Regions from separate parts of the Arthrobacter sp. 10T413_2 genome, predicted to be linked through region 2. Evidence: predicted binding sites of a transcription regulator. Region 2 holds the regulator's gene; the other holds the start of a gene.
What was found. Region 2 encodes LexA, which represses DNA repair genes until DNA is damaged. Its sites were predicted from a motif close to TCGAACANNTGTTCGA; they were not measured.

Region 1 (22,959 bases), on a different contig from region 2:
GGCCAGGACTTCTACCGTCCGGCACACGAAACCATCTACGAGGCCATCATTGACCTCTACGGCCGCGGTGAGCCTGCCGATGCCGTGACGGTCTCGGACGAGCTGACCAAACGCGGTGAAATCAACAGGATCGGCGGACCCGCCTACCTGCACGAACTCATCCAGACGGTCCCCACCGCCGCCAACGCCGGGTACTACGCCGAAATCGTGGGCGAACGCGCGGTGCTGCGCCGCCTTGTGAACGCCGGCACCAAGATAGTCCAGCTCGGCTACGGACAGGACGGCGAGGTGGAGGACCTCGTCAACCAGGCCCAGGCCGAGGTCTACGCCGTCGCCGAACGCCGCACCGCTGAGGACTATGTGGTCCTCAAGGACGTCATGGAGTCCACGGTGGACGAGATCGAGGCCTCCGGACACCGCGGGGAGGGCATGGTGGGTGTCCCCACCGGCTTCTACGAGCTCGATGAACTGACCCACGGCCTGCATCCCGGCCAGATGATCGTCATCGCCGCGCGCCCCGCCGTCGGTAAATCCACATTCGCGCTGGACTTCGCCCGCTCGGCCGCCATCAAGAATAACCTCACCACCGTCATGTTTTCCCTCGAAATGGGCCGCAACGAGATCGCCATGCGCCTGCTGTCCGCCGAGGCCACGATCGGCCTTCAGGACCTCCGCAAGGGCACCATCAAAGACGAGCAGTGGTCCAAAATCGCCACCACGATGGGCCGGATGAACGATGCCCCGCTGTTCATCGATGACAGCCCCAACATGTCGCTTATGGAAATCCGCGCCAAGTGCCGGCGCCTGAAACAGCAGCATGACCTCAAGCTCGTGATCCTGGACTACCTGCAGCTGATGAGCTCGGGCAAGAAGGTGGAATCCCGTCAGCAGGAAGTCTCCGAGTTCTCCCGTGCGCTGAAGCTCCTGGCCAAGGAACTCCAGGTCCCTGTGATTGCACTGTCGCAGCTGAACCGTGGCTCGGAGCAGCGCCAGGACAAGCGGCCCATGGTCTCGGATCTGCGTGAATCCGGCTCCATCGAGCAGGATGCCGACATGGTGATCTTGCTGCACCGTGAAGACGTTTACGACAAAGAGTCCCCGCGCGCCGGTGAGGCGGACATCCTGATCGCCAAGCACCGTAACGGCCCCACGAAGGACATTGTTGTGGCCTTCCAGGGCCACTACTCACGGTTTGCCAACATGGCGGCCGACGCCGGCGGTGGCGGCGGCTTCTAGCCGCCCCGCCCGGCCAGGACCAACCCGCCCCGCCCGGCCAGGACCAACCCGGCCCGGACCTAGCGGCCGCCTGCCGCGAGCAGATGGTTGGGCAGCCGGTTCCCCGGGGCCCGGCCGCGGATTTCCAGCAGTTCGCGGGCATGGGCGTGCAGCCGCTTGTCTTCCTCGGAGACCGGAACCCACTGCGGGATCGGGACCGACGTTCCCGTCTCGTCGCGGGCCACCATGACCGTCAGGCAGTACGTGGTGAGGTTCAGCTCGCGTCCCTTGGGGTCTCCCGAACGGACGTGCACGGCGATGTGCATGCCTTTCGTGCCGGTGTACACCAGCCGGGCCTCCACTTCCACCACGTGGCCGATCAGCAACGGACGGTAGAACCGCACGCCGCCGGAGAACACGGCCACCGTGTCCTTTCCGCAGTACCGGGAGGCGCAGACGTACGCGGCCTCGTCGATCCATTTCATAACGATTCCGCCGTGGACCTTGCCGCCCCAGTTCACGTCAGTGGGCGCCGCCATGAACCGCAGCACCACGCGTTCGGCCGTGCCGGCATCGGTATATTCCTGCTCGCTCATGGCTTGGACGATTTCTTCGCGGACCTTGATCCGGGCCAGCGCGTCGTCCCGCTGGTCGATTTCTGCCGGCGTCGCGGGTTCAAACTGAGGCACCGGTATGGGTTTGCCGTCTGCGCCCACGGCCACGAAGATCACGATGCACTGACTGCGCATGGTGGCGGGTCCGCCCTTGGGATCGCTCGAGGACACCACGGTGCGGATGTGCATCGAGGACCGCCCGGTGTAGACGATCGTGGCCTCGACCTCCACCATGTCACCGCTGTTGACCGGATCTGCGAAGTGGATGTTTCCCACGTAGGCCGTCACGCAATAGGACTTTGACCAGCCGACGGCGGCCGCGTAGGCCGCCTTGTCCACCCACTCCAGCACGGTGCCGGCGTCGACCGAACCGCTGTGGCCGACGTCGGTGGGTGCCGCCAGGAAGCGCAGGGTCACGGAATTGGGCGCGTTCTCGCTCATGCTGTGAGTTTACTGAAGGGCCGGCCGGGAGCCGTGGGCCGGCGACACAATCGCTGTCCGGGACGCCATAACCCGCGCCATAGGAACCCGGTGACATGCGACGGCGGGCGGCCACCGCGAGGTGACCGCCCGCCGGGAGCGCTGGAAGGTGCCGGGACAAACGCCTCAGGCGAGGACGCGGAGCCTGGATCCGCTACGGCCAAAGAGCGCCTTGTCCACGGAGACCGTGCCGGCGCCAACGAGGGCCACGGCCAGGGCGGCGCCCGCCAGGATCAGCACCAGCTCGTAGCCGCCGGTGGCCACGAAGACGCCGGCGGAGGCGTGGACCAGGAAGAGGGCGCCCAGCATGTCCAGTGCGAGGAGGGCGGCGAAAACGCGGGTGAGCACGCCCAGGATCAGTGCGACGCCGCCGACGAGTTCGAGGGTCGCGACGACGGGGGCCACCGCCTGGGCCGCCGGGACGCCCATCTGGGTGAAGGCAGCCTGGGTGCCGGCGATGGTGAATTCGTTGAATTTCTGCCAGCCGTGGGCCGCGAACAGGAATCCCGTAATAACGCGCAGGATGGTTCGGGCGGAGGTGGTCAGTGCGGGCTGGTTCATGGGGGCCTTTTCTCGAGTGGACCGCCGCTTCGGCCGGGGCGAAACGATGGGATCCCCAAGAAGCGGAATCCCCAAACCGCGGAACGGGCCGAAACAGCGAGGAAGTTGTACTTTCAACTTTAAAGGTTCCCCGGTTTTGTTGAAATGTCAACTAAATGACGCCGGGCGACGTCGTGTTCACCCCGCTAGGGTTAAGCCGTGCCTGCCTCCCCTTCCCTGCCCAAGACCCTGCCGCCGTCCGTGGGGCATCGTCGGGAAATCCTCCGCCTGGCGGTGCCGGCGTTCGGCGCCCTCATTGCCGAACCGCTGTTCCTGCTCGCGGATTCGGCAATCGTGGGTCACCTCGGAGTTGCCGAACTGGCCGGCGTCGGGCTCGCGTCGGCGGTCCTCCACACGGCCGTGGGTCTCATGGTGTTCCTCGCGTACTCCACGACGCCGGCGGTCGCACGGGCCATCGGCAACGGCCAGCTCGCAAAGGCCCTCGCTGCCGGACGGGACGGCATCTGGCTGGCGCTTCTGCTGGGCATCGTCCTGGCGATCGCCGGGTTCCTGGCCGCCGGGCCCCTCCTGGACCTTATGGGTGCCCGCGGCGAGGTGCATGGGTATGCCATGGACTACTTGCGCGGGTCCATGCCGGGCCTGGTGGCGATGCTGCTCATCTTCGCGGGCACCGGCGTGCTGCGCGGACTTCAGGACACCCGGACCCCGTTGGCCGTCGCCGCTGCCGGATTCACGCTGAACATCTTGCTGAACCTGTTCCTCGTCTACGGGCTGGGCTGGTCCGTGACAGGTTCCGCCGTGGGCACGAGCATCGCGCAATGGGCCATGGCGGCCGTGTACGTGCTGATCGTCCGGCGCAACGCGCGCAACCACGGGGTGTCCCTGCTGCCGGACTGGCGCGGGATCCCGGCCCTGACCAAGGTCGGCTCCTGGCTCATGCTGCGCACGCTCAGCCTGCGCATCGCGATTCTTGCCACGGTAGTGGCGGTGACGGCCCAGGGTCCCGTCAATCTTGCTGCGCACCAGCTGGCAACGACCATCTTCACGTTCTTCGCCTTCGCCCTGGACGCCCTGGCGATCGCGGCCCAGGCTCTGATCGGCAAGGAACTCGGGGCGGCCCGGCCCGGCGCCGTCCGGGCGCTGACGCGCACCATGACGCGGTGGGGACTCGGCTTCGGTGCCCTGACCGGGATCCTCCTCGCGGCGGCCGCGCCGTGGGCGGGCGCCCTCTTCACGTCCGACGCCGAGGTCCGGGCGGCGCTTACGCTCGCCCTGTGGGTCCTCGCCGCGGGCCAGCCGATCGCCGGCTACGTCTTCGTCCTCGACGGCGTCCTCATTGGAGCGGGCGACGCCCGGTATCTTGCGATCGCCGGCGTCGTGAATCTCGCGGCCTATCTTCCCCTGCTGCTGGCCGTGTGGCACTCCGGCATCGGCGGCGGCGCGGGGCTGCTGTGGCTCTGGGCCGCCTTTTCCCTGGGCTACATGGCGGCGCGGGCGTTGACGCTGGGCCTCCGGGCGCGGACGGACCGCTGGATGGTCCTCGGCGCGCGGTGAGCCGGCCCGGCCGGGGGCCGTCGGACTCTGCCGGACCTCCGCCGGCTGGCGTCCCGCTCCCGGCGCGCGCAGTGCCGCCTTCGCACTAAACTGGACAGGTGACTCTTCCCGCAGCGCCTGACGCGACCCCTGCCATCCGCGCCGCGGCCGACCTCTGGAAGCCCGTGCTGGTCAGGGCAGCCGTTGCGCTCGTGTTTGGTGCGGTGACCGTTTTCTGGGCCGCGCCATCCGAGGCGGGCATGGGCTGGGCCGGCGGCCTGTACCTGCTGGCCACCGGTGTAGTGCTGATCTGGACCGTGACCAAGTCCGGGTACCGTCCGCGGGAACGTGCGGGCAGGATCCTCTCCGCCGGCGGGGCCGTCCTGGCCGGGGCCGGTGCAGCCGTGGCCATGATCCCCGGCTCCCTCGTCTTCGGAACGATCGCCGCAATCGGTCTCGGCGGTGCCGGTGTTGCGGAGCTGCTCGCGGGCATTCCGAGCCGCGGCCGGTCCGTACTGGCCCGGGACTGGATCGCCTCCGGCGTGATCGGGCTGGGCACGGCGATCGCGCTGCCGTTCTTCATCGGCCTTGGTGCGCACGCGCTCCTCGGCGTGGCCGGCGGCGGGGCCATCATCAGTGGCGTGCTGTGGATGTTGTCCGGGCTGACCCTGCGGCATGATGCTCGGGGCGATTCCGCGGAGGCCGTAAACTAGTACCGACAGGTTCTACCCGGCGTAGAACAATTGCGGTAACAAGACAGCCACGCTTCCCGCGCAGGCTGCAGGAGGAAAACACCTTGGCACAGCAGAAATCCGGAGCGTCCCGCAACGTGCGGACCTCGGTCAAGGGAACGCTCATGTTCTCCGCGTTCTGGGCCGTCGTGGTGTTCTTCGGCGTCCTGATCTTCGCCTCGGGCGGCAGCGCCCGTTCGCCCCGCTTTGACCTGGCCTTCATCGGCGCCGGGATCGCCTTCATTGTGATCCTCGTGGTGGCCGCCATGCTCTCGATGAGCTACAAGGACAACGCCGAGCACCTGGGGAAGGGCTCCGGCGTCAACCTCAGCTCCAAGCGGTCCCCTTCCGGCCACGGCGGCCCCTCCGTGCAGCCCGGGCCCGAAACTGGTGGCCCCGTCGATTCGGCCGATTCCGGCGACAACGGACCGCACGCCTGACGCCGCAGGCCTAACCACGCAACACCGGGACCCCTCAGGTCAGGACACCGCCTTGCGGGCCCGGTATGCCGCCACATGCGCGCGGTTGGCGCAGTTTCCCGTGTCGCAGTAGCGCTTCGAGCGGTTGCGGCTCAGATCGAGCACGACGGCGTCGCAGTCTTCCGCCGCGCACACCAGCAGGCGGTCCATTTCCTTGCTGCGGATCACGTCCACGATCGCCATGGCCGCCTCCGTGCTCATGCGGTCGGCCAGCGGGGCCTCGGGCGTGGTGGCGTGCAAGTGCCAGTCCCACGGATGGTGCTTGACCAGTTGGGGGAGTGCCCGGGCCTCGCGGAGCAGCCGGTTCACGGTCTCCGCGGCAGCGGCCTCCTCCGCCACCCAGAGCTCGGCGAGTTCGCCGCGGAGCCGCCGTATGCTTTCCAGCTCGGCCTGGTCCCGGGCCCGGGAGCCAGTGAAGCCCTCAGCCGCCAGGAAGCCGTCCAGGTCCTTGACCGTGGCCAGATGTTCCTGGCCGTTCGCGGCGGTGTTGATGAGGTTGACCACGGAACGCAGGGCAACTTCTGTGTCAGGGGCAAAGACCATCTTGACTCCTTACCTTGCGGGGGCGTAATGTCATGACCATAACCCCACTTTACTCCTGACAGGAGAATGCCGTGTCTGCCCCCCGCCGCACCGTCGCCGCCCCGGTCCAAGACCTTGCCGCCCTGCGGCCTGCCTCGGAACCGGCCGGCAGCGCAATGGGGGCGACGACGGGCACGGCGCGGGGCGCCACGGCCGGCACCAGGCGGGCCGGTGTCGCGTCCAGCTTCATGGCCTCTGGCCTGGGCATCGCGTTGTTCTCCTCGGCGGTCTTTGGCATCTCCGGATCGTTCGCCAAGGCCCTCCTCGAAACGGGCTGGACGCCCGGGGCCGCCGTTACGGGCCGCCTCACCGGCGCCGCGCTGATCCTCGCGGTTCCCGCCATCCCGGCGCTGCGCGGCCGCTGGCACCAACTCAAGGACAACTGGCTGACCATCCTGCTTTTCGGCGTCATTGGGGTCGCCGCGTGCCAGCTGTTCTATTTCAATGCGGTGTCCCGGCTGTCGGTGGGCGTCGCCCTCCTGCTGGAGTACCTCGCGCCCGTCATCATCGTGCTGTGGCTGTGGGCCGCGAGCCGGAAGCGTCCCCGGCCGCTGACCATCGCCGGCACCCTGCTGTCGCTGGGCGGACTGGTCCTGGTCCTGGACCTGACGGGTGCCGTGAAGATTGACCTGATCGGCGTGCTGTGGGGGATTGCGGCCGCGGTCTGCCTTGCGATCTACTTCTTCATCACGGCCAAGGAAAACGACACCCTCCCGCCGATTGTCCTGGCCTCAGGCGGCCTGATGGTCGGAGCCGTCGTGATGTGGCTCGCGGCCGCCACCGGTTTGGTGCCGATGGCGTTCGGCACGGCCGATACGCGGCTGGGACCCTGGATCACCCCTTGGTGGGTCGCCCTTGGCGGCCTAGTGGTCCTGGCGACGGTCCTGGCGTACGTGTCCGGAATTGTCGCCGCGCGGGCCCTCGGATCCAAGGTGGCGTCCTTCGTGTCGCTGACCGAAGTCCTCTTCGCCGTCATCTGGGCCTGGCTGTTGCTCGGCGAGCTGCCCGGCACGATTCAGCTGCTCGGCGGTCTCCTGATCGTCGGCGGCGTGGTTCTGGTCCGGCTGGACGAACTGCGCGCCGCCCCGCTGCCGGCCCCGTTGAACCACGCGAACGACGTCGAACCCGTACCGTAGGCGCGTTCTGCCAGAGCCGGCCCCAATGCGGGTCCGGCACCGTGCAGCGGGTGCGCTCGTTCCCGGGCCCCGGGACACCTAGCATGGAGCTATGTGCCGAAATATCCGGACCCTCCATAACTTTGAACCCCACGCGACCACCGCCGAGGTGGAGGCCGCCGCGCTGCAGTACGTGCGCAAGATCAGTGGCAGCACCAGGCCCTCCAAGGCGAACGAAGAGGCCTTCAACCGTGCTGTGCATGAGATTGCCCACGCCACCCAGCACCTGCTCGACTCCCTCGTGACCCACGCGCCGGCAAAGGACCGCGGGGAGGAAGCTGCCAAGGCGAAAGCCAAGGCGGCCGCCCGCTTTGGCGCGGCCTGAGGGAAGGACCCGGGCGAAAGCTGGCCTACCTGCCGAAGCTGCGCAGCCGCAGCGAATTGGCCACCACCAGCACGGAACTCGCGGCCATGGCGCCCCCTGCGATCATTGGATTCAGGAGTCCCAGGGCCGCTATGGGAATGCCGATGGCGTTGTAGAAAAAGGCCCAGAAGAGGTTCGTTTTGATGGTCGCCAGGGTCCGGCGGGAGAGCTCGATGGCCTGGGCGACCTGCCCCAGATCGTTGCCCATGACCGTCAGGTCGGCGGCCTCGATCGCAACATCGGTGCCGGAGCCCATCGCGATGCCCAGATCCGACTGGGCCAGCGCCGCGGCGTCATTGACGCCGTCACCGGCCATGGCGACAGTGGCGCCGTCGGACTGCAGCTTCCGCACCGCCTCGACCTTGCCCTCCGGTAGCACCCCTGCGAACACATCCTCCGGAGCAATGCCGACGGCGGCTGCCACCTGCGCGGCCACGGCGGCGTTGTCCCCAGTCAGGAGGATCGGCCGGAGACCCAGCCCGCGCAGCCGCGAGATCGCGGCTGCAGAGCCCGGCTTGAGCGTATCCCGCAGGCTGATGATGCCCGCGGGCTCCCCGTCGACGGCGAGCCAGATCGCTGTGGCGCCCGAGGCTTCGCCGGTGCGGAGGGCCTCCAGCTGCGCGGCGGCGGGCGCGATGCTGTTCTGCTCCAGCCAGCCCGTACGGCCTGCCGTCAGGAGCCGGCCCTCCACGGTTCCCTGGACCCCGCCGCCGGGCGCGGAGCGGAAACCGGCGACGGCGGCCAGGCCGGCGCCGTCGTTCGCGACCTCGGGGGTCCCTGAACCCGGCGCCCCTGCCGCGGCGTCCGGTGTTGAAACCGGTGCCGTAACCAGTGCCGCGTCCCGTGCCGCGGCAGCGATGGCGCGGGCGATGGGGTGTTCAGACGCGGCCTCCAGGGCTCCGGCCAGACGCAGAACCTCAGCAGGGGTGAACGCTCCGAAGGCCTCCGTGCCGTCGACGGCGAGGTGGCCGGTGGTCACGGTGCCGGTCTTGTCCAGCAGGATGGTGTCCACGGTCCGGGTGTCCTCGAGGACCTGGGGGCCCCGGATCAGGATGCCCAGCTGGGCGCCCCGGCCGGTTCCGGTGAGCAGCCCCACCGGGGTGGCCAGGCCCAGGGCGCAGGGGCAGGCAATGACCAGTACGGCGACGGCGGCCGTAAACGCTGCCCGGAGTTCGGCGTCGCTGATCTCCGGGACGGCCGCGAGCAGCCAGGCGCCAAACGTCACCACGGCGATGGCGAGGACCACCGGCACGAAGACGGCGCTGATCCGGTCCGCGAGGCGCGCGATCTGCGCCTTGCCGGTCTGCGCCTCGGAGACCAACCGGCCCATCTGGGCCAAGGTGGTTTCGGCGCCGACGCGCGTGGCGCGGACCAGCAGCCGGCCGGAGGTGTTGATGGTGGCGCCCGTGACCGGGCTGTCCGGGCCGACTTCCACCGGCACCGATTCACCCGTGACCAGCGACGCGTCGACCGCGGAGGACCCCTCGACGACGATGCCGTCAGCCGCGATCTTCTCGCCGGGGCGGACCACAATGAGGTCGCCTACTCCCAGCCGATCGGCGGGAATCTGCTGCTCCTGGCCGTCGCGGAGCACCGTGGCATCCTTGGCACCCAGATTCAGCAGTGCCTTGAGGGCGTCCCCGGCTTTTTGCTTGGCATTCGCCTCCAGATACCGGCCCAGCAGCAGGAACGTGGTGACGACCGAGGCAACCTCGAAGTAGAGGCCGCCGGAGTCCATCCCCGTTCCGTCCATCCCCGGGTGGGCGGTCATTAGCGGGTCAGCGAAGAGTTGCCAGGCTGAGAAGACGTAGGCCGCTGTCACGCCAATGGAGACGAGCGTGTCCATCGTGGAGGAGAGGTGCCGGGCGTTGACGGCGGCTGCCCGGTGGAATGGCCACGCCGCCCAGGTAACCACGGGCAGGGCCAGGATGGCTGCTGCCCAGCCCCAGTTGGCGAAGTGGAAGGCCGGGAACATCGAAATGAGGAACACCGGGACGGTGAGGACGGCTGCCCCGACGAGCCGCGGGCCGAGCTTGGGGCTTTCGGCGGGGCCGCTCACGTCAGTCGGGTGTTTGGGGGGCCGGATCGTGGCCTTGTAGCCTGCTGCGGCGACGGTGGCGGTGATTTGTTCGTCTGTGATGGCCGCCGGGACGGTGACGTGGGCGGTCTCAAGGGGCAGATTGACGGAGGCTTCGACGCCGTCGAGCTTTCCGAGTTTGCGTTCGATCCGGTTGACGCAGGAGGCGCACGTCATGCCCTCGATATCTAGGTCAATGACACGGCTTCCGGATTGGTGCAGCAGCTGCTCGTTACGCACGGCGCCCTTCTGTTCTCATCGTTCGGTCCGTTCTGGGCCGTCCGCCGGCCCGTGAGGGCGCTCAGGCTTCGGTGGCGACCACGAGGTAGCCTGCTTCAGCGACCGCCTCGCCGATCTCGGCAAACGACAATGCTTCGCTGGAGGTGATCGTGACAGTGGAAATGCCGCCGGCCTTGAGGTCGACGTCGACCTTTTCGACGCCTGAGAGCGCCTCAAGTTCTTCGCTGACGGAGGACACGCAGTGGCCGCAGGTCATTCCGGAAACGTTGACGGTGGTGGAAACGGTGCCCATGGGGTGCTCCTTGTCGCTGGGCAGGGGATGGTTCCCCGGCCCGGTGGTGGGGTGGGTGGTGCAGTTCTTAGCGCAGGAGGCGGCCGATGGCATCGGCGGCCTCTTTGACTTTGAAATCGATGGCTTCGGCGCGCAGTTCCGGATCCGGCTCCGAGGCGGCGCCGACGACGCAGTGGCCGATGTGCTCCTCCACGAGCCCCAGGCTCACGGCGTGCAGGGCCTTGGTGACGGCGGCAACCTGGGTGAGGATGTCGATGCAGTATTTGTCCTCGTCAACCATGCGGGCGATGCCTCGCACCTGGCCTTCGATCCGCTTGAGCCGGCGCAGGTAGGCCTCCTTGTTGGAGGTGTAGCCGTGCTGCTCGTGGGGCGCCAGGGGGGATGTGACGGGATCTTCGGACTCGCTCATGCCCTCAACATATACCCCCTAGGGGTATGTTTCAAGCGTCCGGGGCGGCCCGGCGGTGAATTCGGCGCTTGGCGGAAATTAAAGAGCTCCGGAGTGCGTTATTGGGGGATACGCACTCCGGAGCAGCTATTGGGTAGGCGGTTCATCCGGCCTACGTATCGAGCTTACTTGGCGGTAGTGGGATAGCGCCAGCACCCCGAATAACTACTTTCGCTTTATTTTCCTGCCGCCGGAACGATCAGGATCGGATGCTGCTGATGGTGGCTCAGCCATGCCGCCACGGAGCCGTTGAGCGCCGCGGAAATGCGGTGGCCGAGTCCGGGTTCCGGGGTCCCCACCACGATCATGAGAGCGTCAGTCTCGGCGGCCAGTCTGCCGATCGCCCGGGCCGGGTCGCCCGCCAGGGTGCGCAGGGTCCAGTCGATGCCCAGGCCTCCGCAGCGTGCCTCAATGACGGAGCGCAGCTCCTGGGTTGTCGCCCGGATCTCGTCGTTGTCCGTGTCCGGGTGCAGCGACAGTCGGTGCGCGGACCTCTCCGGGTCCCACTCCACGAGGTAGCTGGCCTCGTCCACATACGCGCAGACCAGAGGCACGGCGAGGCGCTTGGCAAGCGCGCCGGCGGTCTGCAGCACCTCGGGATGCTGTCCCGGAAGCACGGCCACCACGACGGGCGAGGGCCCGGCGGCGGACTCGGCGGACTCGGCGGACATACTTCATTCTTGCCCGGCGGTGTCGCCCTGAACAGGGACTTACTTCCCGGTCCCGGCGCCGGACCCGTTGCGGCGCCGGTCCCGGCGCATCCCTTGTACACCCCGGTGGCGGGGCCTACGGTTGAAGAACACAGGAGGAGGTGGCTGCCGTGGAGATCTACATGTGGTGGCTGGATCTGGATTTGGCGAGTAAGGAATGGCTCCGGGAAAACCTCCGGACCATCGAGCTGCCCGAGACCGTCAAGCGGGGGATCTTCGACGCCGGCGGCGCCGGGTCATTGACGGACGCGGACTGGGACTTTATTGAGACGCAGTCGGAGTTCGTCGACTGACGGCGGGGCCCGGCACGCCGGCGCACCGTCCCGGGACCACTGCGGCATCGCAAAAAACCATTGCGGCCTTCCGGCGCGGGTGGTTGCATGGGGGGCATGGCTACTGCAGAGAGTTATGTCCTGGCGATCGGCACCAAGAAGGGTCTGTGGCTGGCGACCAGCCCGGACCGGAGGGAATGGTCCCTGTCCGGGCCGCATTTTCTGATGAGTGAAGTGCCCAGCATCGGCATCGACAGCCGCGGCGGGCGGACCCGGATCCTGGTGGGGGTCCGCTCCGAGCACTGGGGTCCCACCGTCTTTCACTCGGATGACCTGGGCGGGACGTGGGAGGAGCCCGAAAACGGCGCCATCACGTTCCCCGACGGCGCGGACGCCGCCTTGGAACGAATCTGGCAGATCCACCCCGATGCCGAGTCCCGGCCCGGCGTCGTTTGGGCAGGGTGCGAACCGATCTCCGTCTGGAAATCGACCGACGGCGGGGAGCACTTCGAGCTCAACCGCGGCCTCTGGGACCATCCGCACCGCAGCGAATGGGGAGCCGGCTATGGCGGCGCCGCGGCCCACTCGATCGTCGTTGACCCCACGGGCGAGAAAGTCCACGTCGCCATGAGCACAGGCGGGGTCTACCGCTCGCTCGACGGCGGAGCTTCCTGGGAACCCCGCAACAGGGGGATCTCCGCTTACTTCATGCCGGACCCCAACCCTGAATTCGGCCAGTGCGTCCACAAGATCGCGGCGGACGCCGCCGTCGACGGCCGCCTGTATGCGCAGAACCACCACGGCGTGTACCGCAGCGACGACGACGCCGAATCGTGGGAATCGATCGCCGAAGGGCTCCCGGCGGACTTCGGCTTTGTGATGCTGACGCACCCGCGCCGGGCCGGTACGGCCTGGGTGATCCCGCTGAAGGCCGACGGCGAGCGGATTCCGCCTGACGGCAAGCTGGCGGTGCACCGGACGGACGACGCCGGTGCCAGCTGGAAACGGCTCGACTCCGGTCTGCCGGACCCCGAGTACAACGCCGTGCTGCGCGATGCTGCGTGCGTCGACGAGGCCGAGCCCGCGGGCGTCTACTTCGGAACGCGGGGCGGCAGCGTCTATGCCAGTGCCGACGAGGGGGAGCACTTCAGCGAAGTGGCCTCGCACCTGCCGGACGTGCTGTGCGTGCGGGCTGCTACGGTTTCCGCTGCCCTGCTCCCGATGCAGCTGTGAACCAGTGCAGCCGTGAAGGGCTGGAAACGCATGAACGGCGTCGTGACTAACGGCATGCCCGTGCCGGCGGATTCCGCGATCAGTGTGGTCCTGCCGAGCGTCCTCCAACCGCTGGCCGGCGGGCAGTCCATCCTGACTGCGCCCGCGGAGGAAGCGGTGACGGTGGAGTGGGTGCTGGATACGGTGACCGGGGATTATCCGGCGCTGTCGCGGCGGTTGCGGGATGAAACCGGAACCGTTCGCCGTTACGTGAATATATACGTCAACGGGAATGAGATCCGGCGGCTGCAGGGCTTGGTGACGACGGTGGCACCGGGCCAGGAAGTCCTGATCATCCAGTCCGTGGCGGGAGGCTGACGCCTCAGGCGACCCGCCAGACGGTGCATTCGTCCGCGTTGATGGCCTTCCGCATGCCGGAATGGCGGTCCATGATCCAGACGACGCCGATTCCGGGAGCCGTCTCCTGGACGCGGCCGCGGCGGATCACGACATCGTCGTAGTTCGGGCCGACGCGCAAACGGGCCTCGATCTCGTCGCCGCGGTGCAGCTGGTCGAGGGCGCGGATACGGGTTACATGGGCTTTCGCTTCCTTCAACATGGCGGGGCCTCCTGGACTGGAGTTGGTGCCTGCTCTTGCCGGCCCTTCCAGTGTCCTGCGCCAATGTTGCGTCCGCGTTTCAGCACGGTAAGGGGACGGTTAGTTTTCGGCGGCGGCCCGATTTCCTGCCCCGGCTCCGGTCCGATTCCTGCTCCGCTGGCCGCCTGCGCACGTCTTTGACCGCTTGCACGCACAACGGCGGCCCGCCCCCGAAGGGACGGGCCGCCGTCGCAGGTGCGGAACTGGCGGTTGAGCGCGGTGTCCGGTCAGGAGCGCCGCGGCCGGGCTACTTGACGCCGAGCTGCTTGGTGGGCACCTTGAAGGTTTCCTTGGCCGTCAGGGCCGCGATGGTGGCGATCAGGCAGATGACTGCGGTGAAAATGCTGATCTGGACCCAGCCGCCCGGCTGGATGCCGCCCATGGCCGCCACGATCGCCGGGGCGAAACCCGCCATGAGGAAGCCCAGCTGTGTGCCGATTGCGAGGCCGGAGAAGCGGACGTTGGTGCTGAACATCTCGGCGTAGAAGGAGGGCCAGACAGCGTTGGCCGCAGCGTAACCGAAGGAGAAGAACGCGATTGCCGTGAGGAACATCAGCGGAACGCTGCCGGACTCGAGGCTCAGCAGGAAGACCGGGGTCAGGGCTGCGCTGGACAGTGCGCCGTAGATGAAGACCGGCTTCCGCCCGATCTTGTCGGCGAGCATGCCGAAGAGCGGCTGGGTGCCCAAGGCCATGAAGTTGGCGCCGACGACGAGCCAGAGGGTGGTGGTGCCGTCCACGCCGGCGACGTTCTTGGCGTAGCTTATGGCCAGGGTCCCGAAGACGGTGGACACGGCGGCGATAAAAGCACAGGCGATCACGCGGAGGACATCGCGCCAGTGGCTCTTGAGGAGGTCGGCCACCGGGAGCTTGGAGATCTGCGCGGTCTTCCGGGCTTCCTCGAATGCCGGCGGTTCGTGCAGGGTGCGGCGGATGAAGAACGCGACCAGCACCACCACGGCGCTCAGCCAGAACGGGATGCGCCAGCCGATGCTGTACTTGATCTCATCGGGCAGGGCGAGGACCGGGATGAAGACGAGGGCCGCGAGGATCTGGCCGCCCTGGGTGCCCGTGAGCGTCCAGGAGGTGAAGAAGGAGCGGCGGTTGTCCGGGGCGTGCTCCAGCGTCATGGATGACGCGCCGGCCTGCTCGCCGGCCGCGGAAAAGCCCTGGCAAAGACGCGCCAGCACCAGCAGGACAGGAGCCCACCAGCCCACCGTCTTGAAGTCCGGCAGGCAGCCGATGGCAAAGGTGGAGGCGCCCATCAGCAGCAGCGTGAACATGAGGACCTTTCGGCGGCCTATCCGGTCGCCGAAGTGGCCGAGGACGACGGCGCCGATCGGGCGGGCAATGTAGGCGAAGCCGAAGGTGGCGAATGACATGATCGCCGCGTTGGTGTCGGCATCAGGGAAGAAAACATGCGGGAAGATCAGTGCCGCTGCCGAACCGAAGATGAAGAAGTCGTAGTACTCGACGGCGCTGCCCAGGAAGCTGGCAAGGGCCGCCTTCTTCGGCGTCCCTCCCGTGGTGGTGCCCGTCGCGGACGGGAGAGTCTGGCTCATGGTGTTCCTTTGGTGTGACGACGTTGTCGCGGATGGATCAGGAATGTCTCGACTGCCGCTTGCTTAAGTTTGGTGCAGCCGGAGGTCCGTGGAAAGACCCGGACTAGTAGCCACATGGTGGAAGCTACTTGTGCGATGTAGCAATCATGACTGTGAGCGCAGTCACCTGTCAAGAAAAATAATCACCATCTAGAAATAGCTCTCACTATGTGGGAACATCCTTGTATGAGTGTGAATCAAGCCACAGAAGAGTCCGCCGCTCCCGCCGCCCCGGGGGAAGCCCTGGTGAAGCCTGCCAAGGCCGCCAAGGAGGACTCTCGAACCGACATGGTGGGGAAAGCCCTGGGCCTGCTGGTCCTCCTGGGCGACGAGCCGCGCGGCGCCAGCGCCGCGGAGATCTCCCGCCGGGCCGATCTGCCGTTCAGCACCACGTACCGCCTGCTCGGCTCGCTGACGCGGGACGGCTTTGTGGACTACGAGCCCGACGGGCGCCGTTACCACCTGGGCCTGCGCGTCTTCCAGCTTGGCCAGCGGGTTTCCAATCATCACGGTTTCGCAGGCACGGCACTTCCCATCCTGCGCCGGGTGACCGAGGAAACGGGCGAGGCCACCATTCTTTCCGTGCGTGACGGCATCCACCATCTGACGGTGAACAAGGTGGACGGCCCGCGGACCTTCCGCGTCACAAGCGATCCCGGCCATCTGGGAGCGCTGCACACCACCTCGGTAGGTAAGGCGCTGGTGGCGTTCGCCGATGACGCCACCCGCGCCCAGCTTCTCGATGAACTGCCCCTCGATCCGCTGACGGAGCATTCCATTACCGATCGCGACGCGTTCCGGGCGGAGATTGAACTGGTCCGCCGGCGTGGCTACGCCACGATGGACGAGGAAAACGAGGCCGGCATGCGCGCCGTCGCGGTGCCGGTGTTCAACGCCCAAGGTCACGCGTTTGCCTCCCTCGCCACGGCCGTGCCGGTGTTCCGGCTCAGCATGGAGGATCTGGTGGCCTGCGTGCCCCTGCTCCAGTCGGCCGCAGCTGAGCTGTCGGCCCGGCTGCCCCAGCGGTGACGTGCTCCACCCGCCGCCCTGGGGCGCCCCGGGGCGGCAGGCGCCGTCGTAACAATATGTTCGCCATACGAACAAGTGTGCAACATGTGAACAATGTCTGTAGTGTAATCCCTATCACCCGGCCCGCCGCGGACGCCTCAAGCGCCACGGCCCGCCGAGTGCAGTTGTCAAAGGAGCTAACCGGATGAGCAATCGAGCAGAATCCTTCCTCGTGGGACTCGTGGGAGACGGTGTCATGCCGTCCCTCACGCCCTACATGCATGAACGCGAAGGTGACGTCCAGGGCCTCCGGTACCTCTACCGCCCCATCGACCTGATCGAACTTGGCCTGCCCGGTCAGGCCGTGGGGGATCTGCTGTCCGGTGCCCGGAGCCTCGGGTTCAACGGATTGAACATCACCCACCCCTGCAAGCAGCTCGTGCTGGACTACCTTGACGAGGTCTCCGCCGACGCCCGGCGACTCGGCGCCGTCAACACCGTGGTCATCCGGGACGGCCGCTTCATCGGGCATAACACCGACTTTTCCGGCTTCGCGTCGGCACTTGCCTCCGGTCTCCCCAGGGCCGCCCTGGACCGCGTGGTCCAGCTGGGAGCCGGCGGCGCCGGATCCGCCGTCGCCTACGCCCTGCTCACGGCGGGTGTCCGGGAACTGGACCTCGTGGACACGGATGCGGCGCGCTGCGCCGCCCGGGCTGCCGAACTCGCCGGATTCTTCCCGGACCGCACGGTCACGGCCCGCACGACGGCGGAGCTGCCGCAGCTCATGCCCCGGGCCGACGGCCTGGTGCACTGCACCCCGGTCGGCATGGCCGCCCATCCGGGCCTTCCGCTGGACATGTCCCTCGTGGAGTCCCGGCACTGGGTCGCCGACATCGTGTACCGGCCGATCGAAACCGAGCTCGTCCGCGCGGCCCGGGCCAAGGGCTGCGAGGTCCTTGACGGCGGCCGGATGGCCGTGGGGCAGGCCGCGGACGCGTTCCGGATCTTCACCGGGCGTGAGCCCGACGCGGACCGCATGCGCTCCCACTTCCTGGAACTCGTGGCCGCGGAAGAGGTGGCAGCCTGATGCGCACCGGAATCGCGACCGTCTGCCTCTCCGGCACCCTGCGGGAAAAAATGCAGGCCTGTGCGGTTGCCGGCTTTGACGGCATTGAAATCTTCGAACAGGACCTCGTCACGTCATCGCTGAGCCCGGAGGATGTCCGGAAGCTGGCCGCCGACCTCGGACTCACGCTGGACCTCTACCAGCCGTTCCGCGACTTCGACAGCGTTCCCGAGGACCTGCTCGCCGCCAATCTGCGCCGCGCGGACGCCAAGTTCCGGCTCATGTCCCGGCTGGGCATGGACACCATGCTGCTGTGCTCCAACGTGGGAACGGCCACGATCGACGACGACGAACTCCGGGCCACCCAGCTCTCCCGGCTCGCGGACCTCGCGGGCGAACACGGCGTCAAGGTCGCCTACGAGGCCCTGGCCTGGGGCAAGTACGTCAGCGACTACGAGCACGCCCACCGACTGGTTGACATGGTGGACCACCCCCACCTGGGCACCTGCCTGGACTCCTTCCATATCCTCTCCCGCGGCTGGGACACCGCGCGGATTGAGGCCTTCAACCCGGCGAAAATCTTCTTCGTCCAGGTGGCCGATGCCCCCAAGCTGACCATGGACGTGCTGTCCTGGAGCCGGCACTACCGGGTGTTCCCGGGCGAGGGCCAGTTCGACCTCGCCAAGTTCATGGGCCACGTGGTCCGCGCCGGCTATACCGGACCGGTATCGCTGGAAGTGTTCAACGACGTCTTCCGCCAGTCCGACGTCGAACGCACGGCCGTCGATGCCATGCGGTCGCTGATCTGGCTCGAAGAGCAGAGCGCCCGCTGGCTCGAGGCCAACCCGGCCGCGGCTGAAAGCGGTGCGGCCGGCACTGCGGCCCGGCGCCGCTACCCGATGGAGCTTGCCACGCTTCCCCGGGTGGCCGAGCCCGCCGGCTTCAACTTCGCCGAAGTCCGGGCCGGGGACACCGCCGGCCTGGAGACGCTGCTCGGCCAGCTGGGATTCGCGTTCAACGGGCGCCATCGCACCAAGAACGTGCAATTGTGGACCATGGGCCGCGCCCGCTTGATCATCAACGAGGAACCCGCCGCCGGTCAGCAGGCATCTGCCGCCGCGGCCCTTTCCACTGCTATTTCGGCCGTGGGGTTCGACGTCGACTCTCCCGTCATCGCCGCCGCCCGCGCCCAGCAGCTCAAGGCCCCCGCGGTGCCGCGCAAGAGCCAGGCCAACGAGGAAGTCTTCCAGGGCTTCGCAGCGCCGGACTCCACCGAGATCTTCCTCTGCCAGGGCAGCCCGGACGGCACGGCGGCCTGGGTCGGTGAATTCGGGGAGCCCCACGAACCCGGCGACGGACTGCCTCACGTTGTTCCAGCCGGTGGCACCGCTCCCGCCGCGGGCCCCGCAGCCGGTGCCGTGATTGACCACGTGAACCTCGCCCAGCCGTGGCAGCACTTCGACGAGGCCGTGCTGTTCTACACGAGCGCCCTCGCGCTGGAACCGCAGCCGTATGCCGAGGTGGCGAGCCCCACCGGGCTGGTCCGCTCCCAGGTGATGCTCACCGAGGACCGGGGCGTCCGCCTGGTGCTGAACCTGGCACCGCTGCTGCAGCAGGAGGCCGCCGGAACAAAAGAACCCGGCGAGTCCGGGACCGGCCACCGCCGCACCTACCAGGAGCACGTGGCCTTCGCGGTGACTGACCTCGTGGCCACGGCCCGTGCCGCCCGGGACCGCGGCCTGGACTTCCTGCAGATTCCGGCGAACTACTACGAGGACCTCGACGCCCGGTTCGCCCTGGACCCGGACTTCCTGGCTACGCTCCGCGAGCTCAACCTGCTCTATGACCGTGATGCCGACGGCGAATTCCTGCATTTCTACACAGCCACGGTAGGCAGCGTGTTTTTCGAAATGGTGGAACGCCGCGGCGCCTACGACGGCTACGGCGCTCCGAACGCACCCGTGCGGCACGCCGTCCAGTACGACCACCTGCACCAGCTGACCCGCAGTTCCTGATCCCCACCCGAACAACAATCACACCCATGAAAGGAGGCGGCTGTGCCTGAAGAATTGAACCTTGAGATCTTCAACGCCGACCCGATCACCGAATACGTGTCCGACGAAGCCACGGAGGCCGCACCCAAGACGTACGCGCCGCTCGATGCCGCCGCAGAGTCGCAGGCGGACCTCAGCGCCGAGATGAAGGCGATCGGCGAGGCCTACGCGCAGGCTCTCAAGAACGGGGCCCCGGCCGAAACCCAGCCGCGGCTCGACTACGCGCCCTACCGCAGCAGCGTCCTGCGGCACCCCACCAAGGACCTGCACCACGCGGACCCGGAAACCATCGAGCTCTACTCTCCGGCGTTCGGGCACATGGACGTGCACGCGCTGGAGGCGGACCTGACCATCCAGCACAACGGTGAACCGCTGGGCGAACGCATCGTGGTCTCCGGCCGCGTGCTCGACGGCGACGGCCGTCCCGTCGCCGGCCAGCTCGTGGAGATCTGGCAGGCGAACTCCGCCGGACGCTACATCCACAAACGGGACCAGCACCCGGCACCGCTGGACCCCAACTTCACCGGCGTCGGACGCTGTATCACGGGCGCGGACGGCTCCTACAGCTTCACCACCATCAAGCCCGGCGCGTACCCCTGGAAGAACCACCTCAATGCCTGGCGACCGGCCCACATCCACTTCTCCCTGTTCGGGCAGGAGTTCACCCAGCGGATTATCACCCAGATGTACTTCCCCGGTGACCAGCTCTTCCCGCTGGACCCGATCTACCAGTCGATCGTGGACCAGGACGCCCGCGACCGGCTCGTGGCCACCTACAACCACGAGCAGACCAGGCCTGAATGGGCTCTGGCATACAACTGGGACATTGTCCTGACCGGGCCCAAACGGACCTGGACCGAGAACGAGGCATTAGGTGCAGCAGGCGACGAGAATGAATAGGCGCATCATGAGTAAACTCACCCCGACGCCGGGCCAGACCGTGGGCCCGTTCTACGGCTACGCCCTGCCCTACGCCAAGGACCGCGAGCTGCTCGCCCCCGGGTCCCCGGGCTCCATCCGGCTCCAGGGCACCGTGTACGACGGCGCCGGCCACCCGATTCCGGACGCCATCCTGGAAATCTGGCAGGCCGACGCGGACGGCAGGGTTCCGCACCACACGGGCTCCCTGGTCCGCGACGGCTATACCTTCACCGGGTTCGGCCGCAGCACGGTGGGCAACACCGGCGTCTTCACGTTCACGACCGTGAACCCGGGACCCACCGAAGAGGGCGCGGCGCCGTTCATCGCTGTTGCGGTCTTCGCCCGCGGCCTCATGAACCGCCTGTTCACCCGGATCTACCTGCCGGAGAACGAGGAGGCCCTGGCCAAGGATCCGCTGCTGTCCTCCCTGGAGCCGGACCGCCGCGAGACCCTGATCGCTCGCCGGGATCCCGACGGCGGCCTGACCTGGGACATCAGGCTCCAAGGTGAAGGCGAGACTGTCTTCCTGGACTTCGAGAGTTCCGCGGCTTCGGGTGCCGAGGGCGCCGCGCAGTGACCGACTCCCACTTGTCCGACGGCGACGTCGGCCTCCTCAGCCCCGTGTCGGCGTCGCCTGTTGTGGCGGCGCTGACCGGGGACCGGGCGGTGCTCGCGGCGATTCTCGCCGTCGAGTCCGGTTGGGCCGCCGTGCTGGAGAAGGCTGGCATGGCCCCGGCCGGATCGGCCGCGATCGTGGCCTCCGCTGCCGACGCCAGCCGTTACGACGCGAGGGACATCGCAATTCGCGGGCAGGGCGGCGCCAACCCGGTCATCCCGCTCCTGGCGGATCTCCGTGCCGAGGTGAAGGCCCTGGACACCGAAAACGTTGGTGCACTGCGTGCCGTTCACACCTCACTGACCAGCCAGGATGTGCTGGATTCGGCCTTGATGCTGCTGGCCCGGAACGCCGTCGCTGCCCTCCTGACGGACCTGGAAGCCACCACGACGGCGCTGGCCGCTCTTGCGGATCAGCACGCGGACACGCTGTGCGTGGGCCGCAGCCTCACGCAGCATTCCCTGCCGTTCACGTTCGGGCTCAAGGCCGCGCAGTGGTTCCACGGACTGGCCGCCGCCGCACGGCGCCTCGAGGCCCTTGAACTTCCGCTGCAGACCGGCGGGGCCGCAGGAACATTGGCGGCCGGGACCGTGCTGACCTCGGCTTCGGTGGACACGCCCTTTGACCTGTCGGAAAACCTTGCCGCGCATCTGGGCCTGGCGGCAACGCCTGGCCCGTGGCACACCAACCGGCTGGCCGTCACGTCGCTGGGGGATGCCCTGGCGGCGGTGACGGATGCGATGGGAAAGATCGCCAGCGACGTGCTGTTCCTGAGCCGTCCTGAGGTGGGCGAACTTGCGGAGCCCCGCGCGGCCGGCCGGGGCGTTTCCTCGGCTATGCCGCAAAAGCAGAACCCTGTGCTTTCAGTGCTGGTCCGCAGCGCGGCGCTCCAGGCCCCGGGTCTGGCCGCCCAGCTGCATCTGGCCGCCGCCAACTTCAACGACGAGCGGCCCGACGGCGCCTGGCACAGCGAATGGCCCGCGTTCCGGCAGCTTCTCCGGCTGGCGCTCGGGGCTGCCGGACACCTGCGGGAACTCGTTGAGGGCCTGCAGGCCTTTCCCGAGGCGATGCAACGCAACCTGGCACTGTCCGGGCCGCTGCTGCTGAGCGAAGGGGTGTCGGCCGCCGTGGCGCCCCTCCTGGCCGAGCACTCCGGCCTGACTGGCAAGCAACAACTGCAGGCCGTTGTGGACCAGACGTTGCAGGCCCCGCCCGCGGAGCAGTCCGCAACGTACCGGCGCCTGCTGCGGGAAGCCGTGCCCGCGGACCTGCTTCCGGACGCCCGGCTGGAGGAACTCGTGGATCCTGCCAGCTACCTGGGGCAGGCCGCCGAGATTGCCCGCCGCATCCTGGCGGCATTCCCGGAGTACGCGCGCCCCGCCACAACACAAGACCCAACTGATCCGAACGGAGATTCCCGTGGCTAGACCCACTGTCAAGGCCGTACTGCTCTCTCCCCAGCGCGTGCTCGGCGACAAGCCCCTCCTGATCGTGGGGCCCTCGCTCGGGACGTCCTCGCTGCTGTGGAGCCAGGCCGGCACCCTGCTGGGGCCCGATGTCGACGTCGTCGCCTGGGACCTGCCCGGCCACGGCGTCTCGCCCGCGGCGCAAGAGACGTTCACTGTCGCTGAACTGGCCGACGCCGTGATCGGCCTGGTCGATTCGATCGCCCCCGGCGCACGCTTCCACTACGCCGGGGTGTCGCTGGGCGGAGCCACCGGCCTGCAACTGGGCATTAAGCACGGCGACCGGCTCAAGAGCCTCTCAGTGCAGTGCTCCGGCGCGAAGCTCGGCACTCCCGAGGGCTGGCTGGAACGGGCCGAGACCGTGCGCACCCAGGGAACCCCGGTGATGATCCAGGGATCCGCTCAGCGCTGGTTCGCCCCGGGGTTCATGGACCGCCAGCCGGAGCTCAGCGGCCGGCTCCTGCACACCCTCCGTGACGCCGACCGCTTCAGCTACGCCTTCTGCTGCGAGGCCCTGGCGGGCTTTGACGTCCGGGACCAGCTCGGCACCATCCGCGTCCCCACCCAGGTGATTGCCGGCGCCCT
Region 2 (4,057 bases):
ATGTGGGAGGGAAACCAAGGGCCGTCCGGCCGGGGCCGCCAAAGGCCTGGAGGATTTGCTGAAGTACTTCGTTGGAGCCGTTCGCGGCCCAGATGTTCTCCGCGCCCAGACCGTGGCCAAGGTACTCGGCCAGGGCTTCCCGCAATTCGGTGAACTCCCGGTCCGGATACCGGTTCAGCCCGGCTGCGGCGGCGCTGACAGCCTCGGTGATAGCGGCGCGGACGTCGGCCGGAACACCATGGGTGTTTTCGTTGACGTTGAGCAGAATGGGGACGTCCAGCTGGGGTGCGCCATACGGTCGCAGGCCGCGCAGATTGGTTCGGAGGGGCAGTCGGTTGAGGCGCTCAAGCTGGTCAGTCACGTGACCAGTTTAAGTGGAAGCGGGACGGGCGCTGAAACTGTGACGCCCGGGACGGACGCCGGCGGTACCTACTTGGACGGAACGAACAGCTGCTGGCCCGGCATTACACGCGCGGCATCAAGGTTGTTCAACTGCACGATATCGGCCACGACGTCACGGGGATCGCGTTCCGGCGCCACGGTCCCCGCAATGGCCCAGAGGGACTCCCCCGGCTGGACTGTCACGGAAACAGTGGGGGTCACATTGAGCTGGTCTGCGGAATCCGCCGCCTTGGCAGGAGCGGTAAGGAATCCGCTGAACGACAAGATGAGCGCTGCCAGCAGGATTAGCGGGATCCCGAAGAAGACGAACCGTCCGCGCCGGGTGAGCCGCAGCGGCGCCTGCTTCGGCTGCCGGGTGACCTCGCGGTCCGTAACGCTGTGATCAAAAGTGCTGTGAAACGCGCTTGATGCTGACATGAACTGAGCCCTCCTGGACCATACGGTGCCGCCCGGCGTACTCCACGTACTCGCCGCCAACCGACCGAACCTTCGAACATAGAACCGAAGAATGCGCCCGAGTCGAAAATCCTAAATCGAACACATATTCGAACTTTGCTAGTTCTGTTTTAGCACTTAGTAACGAACGATGTCGAGACTCGCTAGAACAAATGTTTGAAAAAGCTCTGCCGCTGGCCTACTTTTGAGGGAAAGAACAACAGCTTGTGAACTCGTTCATCGGCAGTTGATCAGGAGGGTCTGACATTTCAGGCCGGAAGTTCCCGGTGACAGCAGCCACGGCGGCCGGGTGGAACGGAAAGGCGTTGGCGAACATGGCAGCACCAGCCACCGGCGGCCGGGCCGGCTCACGGAGCGCCCAGCCTGCACGGGCCCCCAAGAGCCTGACCGTCCGGCAGAAGAAGATCCTGGAAACGATCCAGCGCTCCGTCAGTGACAACGGCTACCCGCCGTCCATGCMCGAAATKGGCGACACCGTCGGACTCGCCAGCTTGTCGAGCGTTACCCATCAGCTGTCCCAACTTGAAAAGCTCGGGTACCTGCGTCGGGACCCAAAGCGTCCACGGGCCATGGAAGTGCTCATGCCGCTGACCCTGGACGAGGGGACGAGGGCCATTTCGGGCGTCGAGAAGTCCAGCGGCCTTCGCGCCGTCGGTGGTCTCTCCGTGACCGAACTCGCCAGCGCCACCGACACGGCAATGGTGCCGTTTGTCGGACGCATCGCGGCCGGCGGACCGATCCTCGCCGACCAGGTGGTGGAGGACGTCATGCCGCTGCCGCGCCAGCTGGTGGGCCACGGCGAACTCTTCATGCTCAAGGTGGCCGGCGACTCGATGATCGATGCCGCCATCTGCGACGGCGACTGGGTGGTTGTCCGCCGCCAGGGTGACGCCGTGAACGGCGACATCGTGGCCGCGCTGCTCGATGATGAAGCAACGGTCAAGACGTTCCGCCAGCGCGACGGCCACACGTGGCTGCTGCCGCAAAACACCCAGTACGAGCCCATCCTCGGCGACCACGCCGTGATCATGGGCAAGGTCGTCTCGGTGCTCCGCTCCCTGTAGCCACCCCGTGGCAGGCCTCCCGGGGTAGCCATCCCCGGGACGGCTACCAGGGGCCGGAGCCGCGGCTCCGMCCCCTGCTTTTAGTTCTTTCCGGAGTCCTTCGCCAGCCGCTTCAAMGCGGCCARGGCGATCGAAGGATCCGTGGTGGGCCAGAACGGCGGAAGCGCGGCGCGGAGGAACKCGCCGTAGCGCTCCGTGGACAGCCGCGAATCCAGCACCGCCACCACCCCCTTGTCCGAGGTCGAGCGGATCAGCCGGCCGGCGCCCTGCGCCAGGCGGATTGCGGCGTGCGTGGCCGAGACGGACATGAAGCCGTTGCCCCCGGCCTGCGCCACCGCACGGGAACGTGCTGTCATGAGCGGGTCGTCCGGCCGCGGGAACGGAATCCTGTCAATGACCACCAGGCGGCAGGACACTCCGGGAACGTCGACGCCCTGCCACAGGGACATCGTGCCGAACAAACATGTGTCCGGCTCGTCGGCAAACTGCCGCACGAGCGCTGTCATGCTCGACTCCCCCTGGCACAGGATGCTGAGGCCCAGCCGCGGCCGKATCGCCTCGGAGGCCTCCTCCGCCGCCCGCCGGGAGGAAAACAGGCACAGGGCCCCGCCGCCGGAGGCACGGATCAGTTTCTCGAGTTKGTCCAGGGCCTCCGGGGACGAGCCGCGGCCGGGCTTGGGCAGGTGCTGGGCGACATAGAGGATGCCKTGCTTCGGATAGTCGAAGGGGGACCCGACGTCGACGCCGGTCCAGCTCGGGGCGCCGCTGCCGACCAGACCGAGGCCTCCGGCGGCCGGCTCGAACGCCGCCCCGATGGCGAGCGTGGCCGATGTCAGTATGACGGTGTGGTCCGCGAACAGTCCTTCACGCAGCCGCCCCGCGACGCTCAACGGGGCCACATTGATCAAGGCCGGCGCGGTCTCGTCCGGCTGGGAGTAACCCTGCGCCGGGTCGAAGCTGCTATTGCGGGAGAACCACACGACTTCGCGGTTTTCCCGCGCGGCCAGGAGGCGTTCGCAAAGTTCCAGGATGACCATGAGGCGGGACCGGGCGAGCTGGCGACCGCCGTCGGCCGTCGTGGAACTGTCCCCCTTGGAATCGGACAGCGCGGCGCGGCAGGCGTCGCGCAACTGGTCGATGCAGTCGAGCTGCTCGGTGTTCAGGCCGTTGGGCATCAACCCGCTGGGGACGCCTTCGATGGCGAGCTCCAGGTGGGAGGCGGCATTGTTCAGGGCGTCCACGGTGATGCCTGTGTGCTTCCGGGCCCCGGACGCAGCGGCGTGGACCATCGCGACGGAGAGCTGGCCGGAGACTGCGCCTGTGACGCGGTCCTGCAGTTCGTGGGCCTCGTCCACCACCACGACGTCGTACTCGGGCAGGACCGCCAGGCCTTCGAAGGCGCTGACGGCGAGCATGGCGTGGTTGGTGACCACGACGTCGGCATCGGCGGCGTTCTGCCGGGCCAGTTCACTGAAGCATTCGGCCGCGAGCGGGCACTTCTGCGCGCCGAGGCACTCCATGGACGTGACGGAGACCTGCCGCCAGGCCCGGTCCGTGACACCGGGCATGAGTTCGTCCCGGTCCCCCGTGGCCGTCTCCTCCGCCCATTCGCGCAGGCGCACCACTTCCTTGCCGAGCTGGGAGGACGGCCCGCCCAGCGCGGCGGCAAAGTGCGGCACGGATGTGTCCTCGCCGAGGGAGAACAGTTGCCCCTCGGACGGTTCCTCGGACGGGAAGCCGCCCTCGATCTTGTGCCGGCACACGTAGTTGGACCGGCCCTTCACCAGGGCAACCTTGACTGGCCGCTCCAGGGCCGGGGTGATGGTCTTGAGCAGCCGGGGCAGGTCGCGGCCGACAATCTGGGTCTGCAGTGCCAGGGTCGCGGTGGAGACCAGAGTGGGCTTGTTGCTGGTCAGGGAATGGGCGATCAGCGGAATCAGGTACGCCAGTGACTTGCCGGTGCCCGTGCCGGCCTGGACCAGCAGGTGGTCGCCGCTGTCGATCGCGCGCGCCACCTGCCGGGCCATTTCGTGCTGGCCGTCTCGGCTCTGGCCACCCATGCCGGACACGGCACGGTCGAGCAGCTCAATCACGAACTCCTCGCCGGCCCCGCCGGCCGAGTTGCCGGACGCCGT

Region 1: a site for LexA is predicted at 16,340-16,355, ahead of AC1DBQ_RS04080 (shikimate dehydrogenase). Genes of this name have one in related genera too.

Annotation. Positions count from the first base shown of each region.
Region 1 is NZ_JBFTHK010000013.1:1,911-24,869, reverse strand. Features, by position in the region: gene dnaB (replicative DNA helicase) at 1-1,236, shown strand, start outside; gene AC1DBQ_RS04170 (acyl-CoA thioesterase) at 1,296-2,270, opposite strand; gene AC1DBQ_RS04165 (DoxX family protein) at 2,436-2,870, opposite strand; gene AC1DBQ_RS04160 (MATE family efflux transporter) at 3,069-4,424, shown strand; gene AC1DBQ_RS04155 (hypothetical protein) at 4,523-5,116, shown strand; gene AC1DBQ_RS04150 (hypothetical protein) at 5,200-5,574, shown strand; gene AC1DBQ_RS04145 (CGNR zinc finger domain-containing protein) at 5,614-6,156, opposite strand; gene AC1DBQ_RS04140 (EamA family transporter) at 6,384-7,331, shown strand; gene AC1DBQ_RS04135 (DUF2277 domain-containing protein) at 7,423-7,695, shown strand; gene AC1DBQ_RS04130 (heavy metal translocating P-type ATPase) at 7,721-9,988, opposite strand; gene AC1DBQ_RS04125 (heavy-metal-associated domain-containing protein) at 10,113-10,343, opposite strand; gene AC1DBQ_RS04120 (metal-sensitive transcriptional regulator) at 10,411-10,752, opposite strand; gene AC1DBQ_RS04115 (universal stress protein) at 10,968-11,462, opposite strand; gene AC1DBQ_RS04110 (hypothetical protein) at 11,612-11,794, shown strand; gene AC1DBQ_RS04105 (WD40/YVTN/BNR-like repeat-containing protein) at 11,882-13,006, shown strand; gene AC1DBQ_RS04100 (MoaD/ThiS family protein) at 13,061-13,363, shown strand; gene AC1DBQ_RS04095 (hypothetical protein) at 13,368-13,604, opposite strand; gene AC1DBQ_RS04090 (MFS transporter) at 13,891-15,204, opposite strand; gene AC1DBQ_RS04085 (IclR family transcriptional regulator) at 15,430-16,272, shown strand; gene AC1DBQ_RS04080 (shikimate dehydrogenase) at 16,457-17,338, shown strand; gene AC1DBQ_RS04075 (TIM barrel protein) at 17,338-19,332, shown strand; gene pcaH (protocatechuate 3,4-dioxygenase subunit beta) at 19,375-20,271, shown strand; gene pcaG (protocatechuate 3,4-dioxygenase subunit alpha) at 20,279-20,869, shown strand; gene AC1DBQ_RS04060 (lyase family protein) at 20,881-22,335, shown strand; gene AC1DBQ_RS04055 (alpha/beta fold hydrolase) at 22,328-22,959, shown strand, end outside.
Region 2 is NZ_JBFTHK010000047.1:22,612-26,668, forward strand. Features, by position in the region: gene AC1DBQ_RS10040 (histidinol-phosphate transaminase) at 1-361, opposite strand, end outside; gene AC1DBQ_RS10045 (LysM peptidoglycan-binding domain-containing protein) at 430-819, opposite strand; gene lexA (transcriptional repressor LexA) at 1,173-1,922, shown strand; gene AC1DBQ_RS10055 (ATP-dependent DNA helicase) at 2,003-4,057, opposite strand, start outside.